2 regions of the Paenibacillus sp. FSL K6-3182 genome follow, and region 1 is predicted to be linked to the other one. Evidence: predicted binding sites of a transcription regulator. Region 1 holds the regulator's gene; the other holds the start of a gene.
The links. The regulator Rex, encoded in region 1, represses fermentation and respiration genes when NADH is low (regulators of the CRP and FNR family bind a similar motif). The targets are predictions, from matches to a motif close to TTGTGAAATATTTCACAA.
Positions count from the first base shown of each region.

Region 2: nadA (quinolinate synthase NadA) is a predicted target of Rex. The motif match lies at 7,204-7,221, and genes of this name have one in related genera.

Region 1 is NZ_CP150265.1:4,017,273-4,025,680, forward strand. It holds gene MHH56_RS17675 (amidohydrolase) at 1-1,215, opposite strand, end outside; gene MHH56_RS17680 (redox-sensing transcriptional repressor Rex) at 1,235-1,891, opposite strand; gene dinG (ATP-dependent DNA helicase DinG) at 1,888-4,794, opposite strand; gene MHH56_RS17690 (hypothetical protein) at 4,811-5,569, opposite strand; gene panD (aspartate 1-decarboxylase) at 5,647-6,030, opposite strand; gene panC (pantoate--beta-alanine ligase) at 5,957-6,907, opposite strand; gene panB (3-methyl-2-oxobutanoate hydroxymethyltransferase) at 6,904-7,815, opposite strand; gene MHH56_RS17710 (biotin--[acetyl-CoA-carboxylase] ligase) at 8,071-8,408, opposite strand, start outside.
Region 2 is NZ_CP150265.1:70,387-78,794, forward strand. It holds gene ftsH (ATP-dependent zinc metalloprotease FtsH) at 1-1,775, shown strand, start outside; gene MHH56_RS00350 (BMP family protein) at 2,121-3,176, shown strand; gene MHH56_RS00355 (ABC transporter ATP-binding protein) at 3,339-4,883, shown strand; gene MHH56_RS00360 (ABC transporter permease) at 4,889-5,971, shown strand; gene MHH56_RS00365 (ABC transporter permease) at 5,973-6,935, shown strand; gene nadA (quinolinate synthase NadA) at 7,286-8,224, shown strand; gene nadB (L-aspartate oxidase) at 8,258-8,408, shown strand, end outside.

The DNA of each region.
Region 1 (8,408 bases):
TTTCTCCTCATCAAGCCAAGTGCATTCGCCGTTTTTCAATACTTGTCTTCCATCAATCCATACATGCCGCACATCGCGGCCTGAACCTGAGTAGACCAAATGTGATACGATATCCGTCTGAGGGTAGAAATGCGGCTGTTCAATATCAATAGCGATGAAATCTGCCTTCATGCCTACTTTTAGACTACCAAGGCTCTTCTCTTGCCAAATGGATTTTGCCCCATTCACTGTACCAAGCTTCAATGCTTCCAAAGCAGGGATAGCTGTAGGATCTCCAGATACACCCTTGTGAAGCAAAGCTGCAAATCGAATTTCCTCAAATAAATCAAGATTGTTGTTGCTTGCCACACTATCTGTTCCAAGCGATACCGTAACACCTGCGCGAATCAAATCAGGAACGCGTGCAATGCCGCTAGCAAGCTTAAGATTACTTACAGGATTATGTGAAACCGCAACTCCTTTAGCAGCAAGCAGCTCGATCTCAGCATCATTCAGATGTACAGCATGTGCTACAAGTGCAGGACGTGAGAAAAAGCCTAACCGATCCAAATGCTCAACCGGACGAAGTCCATAATCACGCACGTTTTGCTCAACTTCCGCTATCGTTTCCGACATATGCGTGTGCAAAGGCAAATCAAAATCATGAGCTGCTTGTACAAAACGTTCTATATACGCTGGTGGACATGTATAAGGCGCGTGTGGAGAAATCATCGTGGTTATGCGTCCATCGGCTTTCCCGTTCCAATCACGAGCGAAAGCAATTGCTTCAGCAAGCTTTGCTTCTTGTACATCGGGAGGACATAGTCCGATAACACCTCTGGTCAAAACTCCTCGGATCCCGCTTTGCTCAACCATTTGAGCAACTTGATCCATACGATCATACATATCAACAAAGGCTGTTGTACCTGATTTCAGCATTTCAACGATCGCTAGAGCACTTCCTGCACGTGTATCTTGATCAACATATTTGCCTTCCATTGGCCACATTTTCTGTTCCAGCCAAACCTGCAAATTTTGATCATCGGAATATCCGCGAAGCAAGCTCATCGCCGCATGTCCGTGAGTATTAATAAGTCCTGGCATAAAAGCCAGCTTGCTGCCGTCTATTTTTTGCACCGTATCAGAAAGCTGTTCAGGAACAGCCGTACCTATATAACTAATCCGATCATCGGATACAACCATATGTCCTCTAAATGATGGATTTTCGTCATCCATCGTTATAAACAAACCATTTTCAATCCAAATCTGACTCATCCTGCGTCTCTCCCTCTTTGGCTAAATAATAGGCTAAGCTAAGCAATTCCCTTGTGAAATCAGCATTATGTATTCGCATTTCATCCGGTACTCGTAGAATAGCAGGGGCAAAATTCAATATTCCTTCTATGCCTGCTTCGACAAATTGATTAGCTACATTTTGTGCTTCAAATGCTGGAACGGTAATGATGCCGATCCGAATATTTTGCTCTGCAACCGTTGCAGCAAGCTCACTCATCGGCATGACAATCAAATTATTAATGCTCGTTCCGATTTTGCTCGGATGTACATCGAACACGGCGGTAATCTGCATATTATCCTTGGAGTATTTATTGTAATTGCATAGGGCATGACCTAGATTGCCCGCTCCAACCAACGCAACCTTTATCGTCTGATCAACCTTCAAAATTTGACGTATCTTCTCAATTAAATATACAACATCGTAGCCTACGCCTTTCCGTCCAAACTCTCCGAAATAAGCGAGATCTTTACGAATTTGAGCAGGATTTAAATCAAGCTTAGTGCCTAAATCCTGCGAAGAAATGGTCTGAATCTCACGATTAAGCATTTCATTTAGTACTTGCAAATAAACGGGAAGCCTTCTGACGACAGCCTCCGATATTTTCGTTTGCTTCATCGTTTTTCCTCCTCTTCGCTAGACACAGCTTTATTTTCCTGCGGCAATGCTGCATTTTCATCCGTTAACCATTCTCTCATTCGCACTACCATTTGATCCATATGCATCGTTTCGATTTTTGGTCCTGGCAGTGAATATAAGAAGTGTTTACCGTAGTAAGTGTCGATTACCCTAGTATCATATATGATTACGATCCCTTTGTCTTGTGAAGTCCTTACTAGACGGCCAAAGCCTTGTTTAAAGCGAATAACGGCTTGGGGAATCGACAATTTCATAAAAGGATTTTGTTTCTGCCGCTGCAGCATCTCGGCTTTTGCTTCCACTAAGGGATGGTTAGGCGGTTGGAATGGCAAACGAACGATGGCAAGGCAAATCAGAGCTTCTCCGGGTATATCTACACCTTCCCAGAAGCTGCTCGTGCCAAGTAAAACGGACTCTGGCGTTTGACGGAAACGTCTTGTAAGCTTCGTGCGATTCCCGCTGTCTATTCCTTGTCCGAGCACTTGAATACCTGCAACGCTTAAAAGCTCTTTAAGCGGCTCGTAGACCTGCCTCAGCATGCGATAGGACGTAAACAGCACTAGCATTCTGCCCTTCGTTTCCTTTGCAGCATCAGAAAGCGATTTTACAAGCATATCCAAATAGGTGTCATCTACAGCTGCTCCCTTGAGTACTGGGAAGTTGCGTGGAATGACAACTAATGCCTGCTCCCGGTAATTAAACGGAGAAGGCAATTGAACGGTTTTAAGCCTGCCCTGCTGTTCGTATCCAGTTAACCCAAGCTGCTCCTCCGCGTATTGAAAAGATTTTTGCACAGATAACGTTGCAGAGGTTAATACGATACTTTCTTTGACATCAAAAAAATATTTTTGCAGCTGAGCGCTTACATCTACTGGGACACCGTATAGCTGCACAGATCTGTAGCGGTATACGCTGCTTGCTTCAATCCAAAACACAGAGTCCGCAAGCTCTAAGGTGATAAACGTTCTAAGCTCATCCTTAAGTCGAGACAAATCACGTACCGCGCCATTTAAATCCGTTATTATCGCTTGAACACCGGAATCGTCAACACGGTCTTTAATATCGGTAACCATTTTATCGACGGTTCGAATGACTCGGTTAAGTTCAGTGTGGATATTTCCTTCAACCGTAACACCGTCCTCCCAGCCTGCTGGAAGCTCGTTTTTCTTAAGGCGGCATACCGACTGACCATTCTCAGTTGGTCCATCCGATGAAGTTGAAGTAAAGCTATAAAACATTTCAAACAGCTTATCCCAGTGCTCCTTAATTTCTTGGAAAATAGGAATAACGGTATCAATCGTCTCTAACCAGGAAGCTTGATGTGCGTCATCCTCATACATTAGCTTCTGGCGAAGCCCAGGCAATAATCCAGAGCGCGCATCTTTATAAAGCCGAAGAACAGCCTGCGTCAAAGAGAAGTAGTTAATTTGCATACCTAGATGCTTGCCGGCAACCTCTTCCACATGATGTGCTTCATCAATAATGAGATGAGTATAGGAAGGCAATAAACGATGATCAGCTTGAACATCAGTAAATAACATGGAATGATTTGTTATCGTAACATCAGCAATGTTTGCTTCATGCTTCGCGCGATGATAAAAACATCTTTTGAACCAAGGACAAGCTCGATTTAGGCATGAATCCGTATCGCTCGCTACTGTAGACCAAAACTCAGCACCCTTGTTGCCGAAGTTAAGCTCCTCCTGATCGCCAGTTTCCGTTTCTCCAAGCCATACGACCATTTGAGCAGCTGTAACCGTATCCTCAATCGGCGATACAAGATCTTTTGTGTTGATTTTACCTTCAAATTTGCGCAAGCATAAATAATTCCCTCTGCCTTTAAAGATCGAAGCTCTAAACTCAAATGGCAGTATTTCCTCAAGCAATGGCAAATCGCGTTGACGAAGCTGCTCCTGCAAATTGATTGTATGCGTACTAACGACAACTTTTTTGCCGTTCTGAATGCCATAATAAAGCGCAGGAATTAAATAACCAAGTGACTTTCCTGTTCCTGTCCCTGCTTCTATAAGTAAATGCTGATTCTGATTTAGAGCGCTGTATACCTCTTGAAACATGGCTACCTGCGCTTCTCTTTCCTCATAATTCTCGAATTTCTGTTCGAAGCGTTGTCTTACTTCAGCTAAATAATTGTCAAATGAAACATCCGTTAATGGCAGCACACTTGTGCCGCCTGAACGCGGAGGCTGTTCATCGCTCCATTCGCGAACCTTCAATGCAAATTGATTAAAATAGTCATATTCATTCGATTCGAATACAGTACTATATTCCATCTGCTGCCCAGTATGCTTAATAAACCAGCTCAAATCGCTGCCGTCATCTACAAGCGTGGAAAGCCGCTGCAAAGTAAGCAGCGGCAATTTGCGAAGCTTTTTTACCGTTTCAATTAGTAATAGCGCAGTTGCATTTGCATCGCTGTCCGCGCGGTGATGTTGATCATGCGGTATTCCAAAGAGCTCAGAAACAGCTCCAAGCTGATACGTATTAATTGTAGGATATAAAATTCGTAATAATTCAATGGTATCCAGCCTGCGTCCTGCAAAAGGGCGCCGACCGCATCGTGCTAATGCTTGGTTTAAAAAACCGGCGTCAAAGCCAACGTTATGAGCGACCAAAACGGCATCATCCAATAATGGAACTAACCCTGCAATAACCTCTTTGAGAGTTGGGGCATCCGCAACGACCGTTTCATCTATGCCTGTTAATTGTGTAATGAAGGCCGGTATCGGGATATTAGGTCGAACAAAGGAGCTATACGTATCGATAATTTCAAGCTCCTCTGAAACGATGACTAGCCCAACCTGCAAAATATCATCATCCGAGCTGTGTCCCGTCGTTTCTAAATCCAATACTGCAAATTTCATTTATTCCCCGATCCTCTCACAAACAGCACAGCTCCGTGCTTCCGAAATATAACGATAAGTGCTTGGGTGTTTCTTGACATGATTTCAAATTGTTTAACGGATCCTTGAAGCTGGGACAGACCTCATAAGCTTTCATAAATAATTGTTCTGCTTGTGCCAAATTCATTTGCACCGCTTGAATGCATCCTAGCGCATTATAGCCCATTGCAAGCCATTTGGGGAAGTCCGTCAATACAATCAGCAATTGAAAATGCCGCTGAGCTTCACTCCAGTTCTGGAGGTGCATCTGAGTCATGCCCAAAAACAGTCTAGCCAAATTACATTCCGGCGATTGTAAAATAGCCGCTTGAAATTGCACTGCTGCTTGCGAAAACATAAATAGCTTGTAGTAGCCCTGTCCTTTGGAGATGACCGCAGCAAGCTCGTCCGAGATTTCAAAATCTGAAGCTGGACTGCTGACTGCGATACTTACAGGTACACTTGATTGAACCGCCCCTTCTGGGGATTGTTCCTGAACTTGCGATACTGCTGCTTGATCGCCTTGCTGCTCCTTGAACTCAGAAAACTTCTCTTCAAATTCAAGCCATTGTTCAATAAATGTGTCACTTACTTTTTTGAGCTCAAGCATTTGCTGTTCGAACTGCTGCTTTTCACTTGCACCTGCACCATCGTACTGTTCAATAATTTGATCAAGCATTTCGTTCATGGATGAAAACATATGCTGGAACATACCGCATCCCGCCTTCGCCAAAGAATTAAGGAGTGTTATGTTCATTTTTTGTTTCAACGCCGCTTTTCATACAGCATCCCATTCGTTACATAATACAGGGATTAACGTAGTGAAAGATCAAATTACAGGATTGTTGCGTGCAGCTCTTCGTTTAAAATGGTCAAGGGACGATTGTTCGCATCCAAAATCGTTACAATCGGTTTGTGTACTTTAGCATCAGCGTCAGTCATCATCGCATAAGAAATGATAATCACCTGGTCACCTGGCTGAACTTGTCTAGCGGCTGCGCCATTCAAGCAAATTACGCCAGATCCGCGTTCACCTGTTATGACATAAGTCTCAAAGCGAGCACCATTATTATTGTTAACGATTTGAACCTTTTCATTTTCCCATATGTTAGCTGCATCCATCAAATCTTCATCTATTGTAATGCTACCGACATAATTCAGGTTCGCTTCCGTTACTGTTGCCCGGTGCAACTTGGATTTCATCATCGTTCTGAACATGCTGGTTCACCTCCGCTATCTGTAATATCCGATTATCTATAAGCCTTGTTGCGCCAAACTTAACTGCTAATGCCAAAATTAGCGGTTGCTGAATCGTATTTAATAAAACTTTTGCATCCAGCACCTGCAGGGATGGATAGTGAAGCAGCTCCACATAATCAATTACAGCTTCACTCGCTTTCACCAATTGCAGCTTAACTTTAGCCTCCAGCCGCTCAGCGGTCATATCAGGCTCATTCATCCAGTCAGAAGCCTGCTGCAGCGTTTTGGACAATACGACTGCCTGCTCACGCTGCTCCGCATTAAGAAAAACGTTTCTTGAGCTTAAAGCAAGACCATCCGGTTCACGAACGATTGGACTTGGCACAATTTCCACTGGAAAATTAAGATCTCCAACCATTTGCTGAATGACAGCAACCTGCTGAGCATCCTTCATGCCAAAATAAGCACGATCAGGAGCAACCAAATGAAACAGCTTGCTAACTACCGTTCCCACTCCGTCAAAATGTCCAGGTCTGGAAGCGCCGCATAAACGATCCGTTACCTGATTGACAATGACCATTGTCAGCGGCTTATTCGGATACATTTCTTGAACGGAAGGAATAAACACGATGTCGATCCCGCATTCTTCTGCAAGCGCAAAATCACGCTTCTCATCTCGTGGATACCGATCCAAATCTTCATTAGGTCCAAATTGTAGTGGATTAACAAATATGCTAAGCACAGCGGTATCATTTTCGGCATGTGCTTGGCGCATTAAGGAAGCGTGACCTTCATGCAAATAACCCATAGTTGGCACAAAACCAATGCTTTTATTTTCCTTGCGAACAGCAGTTAACTGCTGCTTTAGCTCAGCTTTCGTGCGGCAAATGATCATTTCAATTTGACCTCCTTATTCGCGAGGTCCTTATTTTCAGTTATGTTAAGATTGCTGCTCTCAGAGGAGCCGCCATACAAAGAAGGAATATGGGCTGGTTGTGCATTAAACACATGCTCTTCTTCAGGAAACTGGCCTGTTTTCACATCGTCTACATAAGATTGAATCGCATTTCTAATGGTTGTTCCAATATCTGCATAGGTTTTTACGAATTTTTTCTCAAAATAAGGAGATGAATATTGCAAAATATCATGATATACAAGCACTTGGCCATCGCAGCCGCGTCCTGCACCAATTCCGATAATCGGAATGGAAAGCATTTCGCTGATCATTGTAGCGATTGGTTCAGTTACTAGTTCAAGAACGATACTAAAAGCACCTGCTTCTTCCAGCGCCTTCGCATCTTTCACTAGCTGCTCCACTTCGGCATCTAATTTACCTTGCACTTTGTACCCGCCAAGCTGATGAACCGATTGTGGCGTCAGGCCGATATGTCCCATAACAGGGATGCCTGCTTTGACAAGCGCGGATACATCAGCTGCAATTTCAACGCCACCCTCCAGCTTTACAGCCTGAGCACCGCCTTCTTGCATAATTTTCGCAGCATTGCGCAGTGTTGCTTCACGTCCAATACCATAAGTCATAAAGGGCATATCAGCAACGATAAACGTTTGCTGCGCACCCCTAGCAACTGATCTTGTATGATAAACAATGTCATCAATGGTTACCGGGATGGTAGTCTCATATCCAAGTACAACGTTCCCGAGTGAATCTCCAACCAAAATGACATCAATTCCAGCTTCTTCAGCAAGCTTGGCTGAAGGATAATCGTAAGCTGTCAAAACGGAAATCGCATTGCGGTCCTGCTTCATCTTCTTCATTTTTGTAATCGTCAGTCGTTTCCTCATCAGCTTTCATCCTCCCGTTCAATGATAGGATAAACACAAAAAAACCTTTTAGCCGCTGCCAAAAAGGTCCCCAAACTGAAAAGGAAACGTTTGCTTGTTGTGCTTCCTTCTGTCTCGGTCCCTACGGCTCAGAGCAGAGTGTGCATTCCCAACCATTTACATCGTATTTTTATCATCAGTGCAGCTTCCTTAGAATACCGCCTGATGACTTTAGTTTACCAAACTTTCTTCATTACGTAAACGACTAGTAATGCGTTATAAAGGTTCGCCCATCTCTGCAGAGAAAACAGGCTTAATGGAGCCGTCCTCCAGTTGAATGCGAATAGCGCCGCTCTCTTCTAATCCAATCGGAATTCCAACCAATTCGCCTTGTGGTGTTGTAAGGCGCACCGTTTTGCCCAAAGATACGGACAAAGCTTCCCATAACGTTACAATCGGGCTAAAGCCTTGCTCCTGATAGAGGAAATACAACTGCTCCCATTCCTTCAGAAAATCAGCAATAACTTCTTCTCTTGACCATTTCTGCTGGCCGCTGATGCGAAGTGATGTTGCTTTCTCCAGCAATTCCGCTGGGTAATCAGCTTCTTCTAGAT
Region 2 (8,408 bases), 3.6 Mb from region 1:
AAAACGATCAATTCGTATCAAGGACCGGCGTTAGCGCTGAGCCTAAGATCGCTGAATGGTCGAAGCAGTATGGATTCGCTTATGAGACGAAGGAAATGGATCAGCCAAGCATTTGGCTTACATTCCTTACCTCCATTATTCCGTTTGTCATCATCTTTGTCCTGTTCTTCTTCTTGATGAATCAAGCTCAGGGCGGCGGCGGCAAAGTTATGAACTTTGGCAAGAGCAAAGCGCGGCTTTACGATAATGAGAAGAAGCGGATTACATTCGAAGATGTCGCAGGCGCAGACGAGGAGAAGCAAGAGCTCGTTGAGGTTGTAGACTTCTTGAAGGACCCGCGGAAATTCAATTTAGTAGGCGCTCGTATACCGAAGGGCGTATTGCTTGTTGGTCCTCCGGGTACAGGTAAAACATTGCTTGCACGTGCAGTAGCAGGCGAAGCGGGCGTGCCGTTCTTCAGCATTTCCGGTTCTGATTTTGTAGAGATGTTCGTCGGTGTCGGTGCATCCCGTGTACGCGACTTGTTTGAGAACGCGAAGAAAAATGCTCCTTGTATCATCTTTATCGATGAGATTGATGCGGTGGGTCGTCAACGTGGCGCTGGTCTAGGCGGCGGGCATGATGAACGTGAGCAAACGCTCAACCAATTGCTCGTTGAAATGGATGGCTTTGGTGCCAACGAAGGTATTATTATTATTGCAGCAACAAACCGTCCGGATATCCTTGATCCAGCGCTTCTGCGTCCAGGCCGTTTTGACCGTCAAATTACGGTTGACCGTCCAGACCTTAAGGGCCGTGAAGCGGTGCTTAAAGTACATGCGCGCAATAAACCGCTATCCAAGGATGTTAAGCTTGAAGTTATCGCAAGACGTACAACAGGCTTTAGTGGCGCTGATTTAGAAAACTTACTTAATGAAGCAGCTCTTTTGGCTGCCCGTCGTAATAAGAAAGATATCGCAATGGTTGAAGTTGATGATGCAATTGACCGAATCATTGTTGGTACGGAGAAGAAAAGCCGTGTTGTCAGTGATCGTGAGAAACGTATTGTCGCTTACCATGAAGCAGGTCATACGATTGCAGGCTTCTTCTTGGAGCATGCGGATATGGTGCATAAGGTTACGATTATTCCTCGCGGACGTGCTGGGGGATATGTCATCATGCTTCCAAAAGAAGATCGTATGCTTGTAACGAAACAGGAGCTTCTGGACAAAATCACTGGTTTGCTTGCAGGCCGTGTAGCAGAGGAACTGTTTATTGGTGAAATTGGTACAGGTGCATATAGCGACTTTAAACAAGCGACAGGCATCGTACGCAGTATGATTATGGAATACGGTATGAGCGACAAGCTTGGACCGATGCAATTCGGCAGTTCACAAGGCCAAGTATTCCTTGGACGTGATATTGGACATGAGCAGAACTACTCTGATGCCATTGCATACGAGATAGATCAAGAAATGCAATCCATTATTACAGGCTGTTATGATCGTGCGAAGAAGCTATTAACAGAGAAGAGCAAAGAAATGCATTTGATTGCTCAAACACTGCTTAATGAAGAAACGCTCGAAATGGATCAAATCAAACGTTTGGTTGAGACTGGTACTTTGGAAGGCGGTCCTTCTACTGATGCAGTTGAAACAAATGAGCCGACAACCGAGCCTATTATTGAGACGGTTGGAGACGTAAAGGTGCGCATCCAAACTCGTGATCAGGACGAAGCGAAAGCTCCGAACCTTGAGAAACGTGATGTAACAGAAGATCCAGATAAGAACGAATAGTATTTTATGGATAATTGTTAACGATAGTCGCTTTGCTACTTGTAAAGAGTAGCGGGCGACTATTTTTTTCTTTATTAATGTTCGGATTTAGCCTATAATACGTGTATAAACCTCGGATGAAAAACAGAAATGCTTACATGGAGGTTTTGTCTATATTGGTCATACGTTACATAGATGTTACATGATGACGGTCATAACGTTTTTATGTCACTTAAACTGACATAAGTTATTGACGTTTATTTTTTTGTAACTATAATGAAATAATAGCGGCCAGTATCAGCAAGAATAAGAATGTAACAGGGGTTGCCAAGTTACACAAAAATTAGAGCAGGGGAGAAAAAACTCATGAAAAAGACATTTAGCTTTATGCTTGTAATGATGATCGCGTTGACACTAGTGTTGTCAGCTTGCGGAGGGAAGAAAAACAACGAGGGTGGCACGAACGGAGATAAAGGTACTACGCCTGCAGTTGAAAACGATGGTACTGGAAAAGGCAAGAAAATTGGTATGGTTACTGATGTTGGCGGCGTACACGATAAATCCTTTAACCAAAGCGCATGGGAAGCTCTTCAGAAAGTAACTGCTGAGACTGGTGCGGAAACGAAGTTCTTGGAAAGTAAAGGCGAAGCAGACATGGAGCCGAACCTAAACAGCTTCGTTAAAGAAGGATATGACCTTACTTGGGGTATCGGTTTCTTGTTTAATGATGCACTAAGCAAAGTGGCTAAAGAAAATCCAGATGCTAAGCTAGCAGTAATTGACAGCGTAGTTGAAGCGCCAAACGTTGCTTCTATTACTTTCGCTGAAAACGAAGGATCTTTCCTTGTTGGTGTCGTTGCAGGTTTGATGACAAAAACAAATAAAGTTGGATTCGTTGGCGGTATGGAGATTCCGGTTATCAAGAAATTTGAAGCAGGCTTCAAAGCTGGTGTTGCTGCGGTTAAACCGGATGTTAAAGTTGAAGTTAACTATGCAGGTGACTTTGGTAAACCTGACCTTGGTAAATTGGCTGCATCAACAATGTACGATGGCGGTGCTGATATTATTTTCCACGCTGCTGGCGCTACTGGCAATGGTGTGTTCAATGAAGGTAAAGCGCGTAAAGACAATGGTGAAAACGTTTGGGTTATTGGTGTAGATAAAGACCAATCACTTGAGTTCGGTGATGAAATTACACTAACGTCCATGATGAAGGGCGTTGAAACTGCGGTTCATAAAGTATCCAAAGATCTACTCGCTGGAACATGGGCTGGCGGAACTGTACAAGAGCTAGGTTTGAAAGACGATGCAGTAGGCTTGCCAGAAACATCTAAGAAAAACGTTCCAGCTGATGTTCTTGCTGAAGTAGAGAAATACAAAGCAAAAATCGTTAGCGGCGAAATTAAAGTACCTACTGAATAGTTTTCTCCATTCAATGGTATCCTTTGATTGAGGATCGTTTGTTGATGAATCAGACAAGACCGGCTTCGGCCGGTCTTTGTTCTTTGTTGGGATAAGTAAGTGCTTTTAATGTCAAATTTTTTATGCATATTCAAGCAGTAAAAACCGGGGAGATGATGAGGAATGGACCGGAGCAAGGCGGCTGTACAGTTAAAGGGAATTACAAAGCGGTTTCCCGGATTGGTAGCTAACGATTCCATAAATTTTGAATTGAAGAAAGGTCAGATTCATGCGCTGCTTGGCGAGAATGGCGCAGGGAAATCGACCCTAATGAACATTGTGTTCGGACTATATCAACCGGACGAGGGCGAGATTTGGGTTAATGGTGAGAAGACAGTCATTGAGGGTGCTTCTAAAGCAATTGACCTTGGCATCGGCATGGTTCATCAACATTTTAAACTCGTACAGCCTTTTACCGTTGCAGAAAATATTGTGCTTGGCAATGAGCCTGTTAAAGGTATGAAAATCGACTACAAGCTCGCTAATGAGAAGGTTCGGGCGATATCCGAACGTTATGGTCTGAATGTAGACCCTCAGGCGCGAATTAAAGATATTACAGTAGGCATGCAGCAGCGTGTTGAAATTCTGAAAACGTTGTATCGCGGCGCCGAAATCGTTATTTTTGATGAGCCGACAGCTGTTTTGACGGTGCAGGAAATTGAGGAGCTAATCGAAATCATTCGCAACCTGGCTGCTGAAGGAAAGTCGATTATTATCATTACGCATAAATTGAAAGAAGTAATGGCTCTTGCAGATGCTGTAACCGTTATTCGACGCGGCAAGGTTATCAAGACAGTAACTACAGATGAGACGAATGAGCAGCAGCTTGCGGAATTAATGGTCGGCAGGGACGTATCCTTCGAGGTGAAGAAGACGAAGAACGAGCCTGGCGAAGTTATTTTATCTGTGGATGGATTGCAGATGAAAGGTGATCAAGGCAAGAATGTATTGGATGGTACCAGCTTCAACATTCGTGCAGGAGAGATTTTTGGCATAGCCGGTGTTGATGGCAATGGGCAAAGCGAACTCATTTACGCTATAACAGGTATGCGCAAGCTGGACGGCGGCAGCGTTAAGCTGAATGGCAAGGATATGACGAATCATTCTCCGCGCCAAATATCGGTTGCGGGAGTAGGGCATATACCAGAGGATCGGCATAAGCATGGGCTGGTGCTAGATTTCTCGGTTAGTGAAAATATGATTTTGAATACGTATTTTGAGCCGGAATTCGGCCGTTCTATGTTTATTGATTACAACAGCATGGACAAGCTGTCTGAAAAGCTTGTTAACGAATTTGATGTTCGCTCATCAGGTATTCATACGCATGCTCGTCAGTTGTCTGGAGGAAACCAGCAGAAGGCTATTATCGCACGGGAGCTTCATAAAGATCCTGATTTGTTAATTGCGGTTCAGCCTACACGCGGTCTCGACATCGGTGCGATTGAATTTGTGCACAAGCGGTTGGTACAAGCTCGTAACGAAGGAAAAGCGATTTTACTCGTATCATTTGAGCTTGATGAGCTGTATGCACTGTCCGATCGAATTGCGGTCATGTATGAAGGCAAGCTAATGGGTGAGGTTGATGCTGAGCAAAGAGATGATCAGCAGCTTGGACTTATGATGGCTGGTAACAAAATAGCTGTACCTGCATCAGAGGGGAGAGGATAGCGTATATGGAAACCTTGAAAAAAATATTTAATAAATCGTCTATCCTTATTCCAATTGTGTCAATCATTCTTGGATTTGTGGTTGGCGCCATTGCCATGCTTGCTGGAGGGTACGATCCGATTCTAGCGTATACTTCTTTAATCAATAAGCTGTTTAGCACTCCTTACAATATGGGAGAAGCGGTTCGAGCAATTACACCATTGATCTTTACAGGTTTAGCCGTTTCCTTCGCTTTCCGTACAGGTCTATTCAATATCGGTGTTGAGGGACAATTTGTAATGGGCATGACTGGCGCAACAATCGTAGGCGTGCTGCTCGACCTGCCATGGTATATACATGCGCCTCTAGCTGTAATTACGGGTGCTGTATTCGGCGGCCTATGGGCGGGTATTGCTGGTTACTTGAAAGCGAAGCGTGGAGTAAATGAAGTGATTTCATCCATCATGCTGAATTGGATCGCATTGTTCCTCTCCAATTTTATCATTGCGAAGTTTCTTGTTGAGAAAGGCCAGCAGAAGTCGATGCCGGTTCATGAATCAGCTATGGTGAAAATTGATTGGCTTATTAAATTGACAGACAACGCTCGTATGCACTGGGGTACGGTAGTTGCTCTCATTTGTATCGTTGTGTTTTATTTCGTATTATGGCGTACGAAACAAGGCTACGAGCTTCGTGCTGTTGGACATAATCCGGATGCTGCGTTATATGCAGGTATGAACGTTAACGTAACGATGGTTAAGTCGATGTTTATAAGCGGAGTATTCGCTGGTCTGGGCGGCGTGTTTGAAATTTTAGGCGTGTTCGGCAACCAGACCGTTATGGCCGCTTCTCCAGGCTATGGATTTGATGGTATTGCGGTAGCGCTCCTTGGCGGCAATACGCCGATAGGTGTATTCCTTGGCGCAATTTTATTCGGTGGACTCAGCTACGGTTCAGCAGGCATGAGCTTTGGTGCGGGTGTTCCTCCTGAGGTCGTGCGTATCGTAATCGGCGCCGTTATTTTCTTCGTTGCTTCGCATGGATTGGTGAAGTGGTTCTTAAAGCCTTTTCTAAATAAACGTGCAAGCAAGCGGAAGGAGGCGGTGTAGGATGAACGTGCTAGACATCATTGGACAACTTATTAATACAACGCTCGTGTTCTCCACCGCACTCATTTTTACAGCGCTTGGCGGTATGTACTCAGAGCGCTCAGGTGTTGTGAACATCGGACTAGAGGGCTTGATGGTTTCAGGAGCGTTCGCCGCGGCAGTTGCAACGGAGTATGCGATACAAGCTGGGTTAGGCAGTGCTTCACCGTGGATTGGATTTATAGCTGCAGCTATTTATGGTACGTTATTCGCTTTATTGCATGCGATATCAACGATCACATTCCGTGCGGATCAAACCGTCGTCGGTGTCGTTATTAACATTCTATCGCTTGGCTTAGCGCTTTACCTAACCAAAAGCCTTTATGATGGATCAGGTCAAACGCCGCTTTTGGCTAATGTGTTCCACAAAGTGAAAATACCTTTTTTATCTGATATTCCGTTGCTCGGGAAAGCTATTTTCACCGCGTATCCGACGACGTATATTGTCCTAGCTATCGCAGTAGTCAGTTATTTCGTCTTGTTCCATACGCCGTTTGGCTTGCGTCTACGTGCGGTGGGCGAACATCCGAGCTCTGCGGATACCGTTGGTATCAGCGTAACGAAATACCGTTATATCGGCGTATTGCTTAGCGGCGCGCTTGCAGGTCTTGGCGGTGCGACAATTACGTTGACGACGACAAGCAGCTTTGCGCATAATACGATTTCTGGGCAAGGATTTATTGCGCTCGCAGCACTGATTTTCGGCAAATGGAATCCGCTTGGCGTTGTAGGAGCAGCAATGTTCTTCGGTCTAGCTCAGGCGCTTAGAAGCTTTGCACAGCGCTTTGAATTCTCGCAGCATATTCCAGTTGAATTTTTCTACATGCTGCCATACGTTTTGACATTGATCGTTTTGGCAGGAGCTGTTGGTCGTTCAAATGCGCCATCAGCACTTGGTCAACCTTACGATCCAGCAAAAAGATAATTCAAAATGGTCTCTCTCCATCGCGGAGAGAGACTTTTTTTATTTCGTTGCTAATATAAGTGATGACGGAGGTCGCGATTATATAGTAAAAAAGGTTCATTTACGAAGAATGTGAGTGAGATACAGCGATCAAAATAATTTATTTTAAATTGCTGCCTTAAAAAGGCCTTTAACGCATTGACAGTAGCATCTACCGCGTGTAAATTAAAACTTAATCAAATGAATTTATCCCTTTTGGTTTAAACTATAGGTAAGCGACTTTCTAAGTTTGTGCATCAATTCACAAAGTTCAGCTTGCCGTATAACGGAATGGGTTATCGCCCATCCCTCATAAGAGGAGAGGATCTACTGTGGAAGCACTGGCACTGGAACGCAAGGCGGAGCAAAACCGAGAGCTGCGTGAACGGTTGTTACAGTTGAAGAAAGAACGGAATGCTATCATTTTAGCTCATTATTATCAACGTGATGAAATTCAAGAGGTAGCTGATTTCCGTGGAGATTCCTTCCTGCTTGCGCAGAAGGCTGCACAAACGGATGCTGAAGTTATTGTTTTTTGCGGCGTTCACTTTATGGGTGAGAGCGCAAAAATTTTGGCTCCTAATAAAACCGTTATCATTCCCGACGAGCGTGCGGGCTGTCCGATGGCCGACATGGTAAGTGTTGATGGCTTGCGTAAGCTGAAAGCGCAGCACCCGAATGCAAAAGTCGTTACTTACATTAACTCGTCTGCTGAGATCAAAGCTGAGACTGATATTTGCTGCACATCGGCAAATGCGGTTAAAGTTGTCAATTCGGTTGAAGGCGACGAGATCATCTGGGTACCAGATAAGAACCTAGGCCACTATGTGCAGCAGAATACCGATAAGAAAATGATTATCTGGGAAGGTTACTGCAATACGCACGATATGCTGACGGTTAAAGACGTAGAAGAAATGAAAGCGAAATATCCTAATGCGCAATTCGTTGTGCATCCGGAATGTCGTCCTGAAGTCGTTGAGCTAGGCGACTTTGTAGGCAGTACAACCGCTATTATTAAATATTGTAAAGAATCAGATTGCCAAGAATTTATCGTGGGAACAGAAGATGGCACTGGCTATCAGCTTCGTTTAGACAGCCCAGGTAAAACTTTTCATTTTGCATCTAAATATTTGGTGTGCCCTAACATGAAAGTAAATAATTTGAAGAAGCTAGTGAAATGCTTGGAAACGATGCAGCCTCAAATCTACGTACCGCCACATGTTGCAGATCAAGCCCGTTTATCCTTGGAGCGCATGCTACTCGTGAAGTAGTATGCGCTGCTTCTACGCTTGGAGGAGCCAATGATGATTCCTAGATATTTAGTCGATGTGCAGTTAAGTGAGCTGCCTGTTATAGAAAAAGATGTGATCGTAATTGGGGCCGGCATTGCCGGTCTTTTTACCGCTATACGAGCAAGTGAAAACAATTCTGTCCTCATGATTACGAAAAAATCGC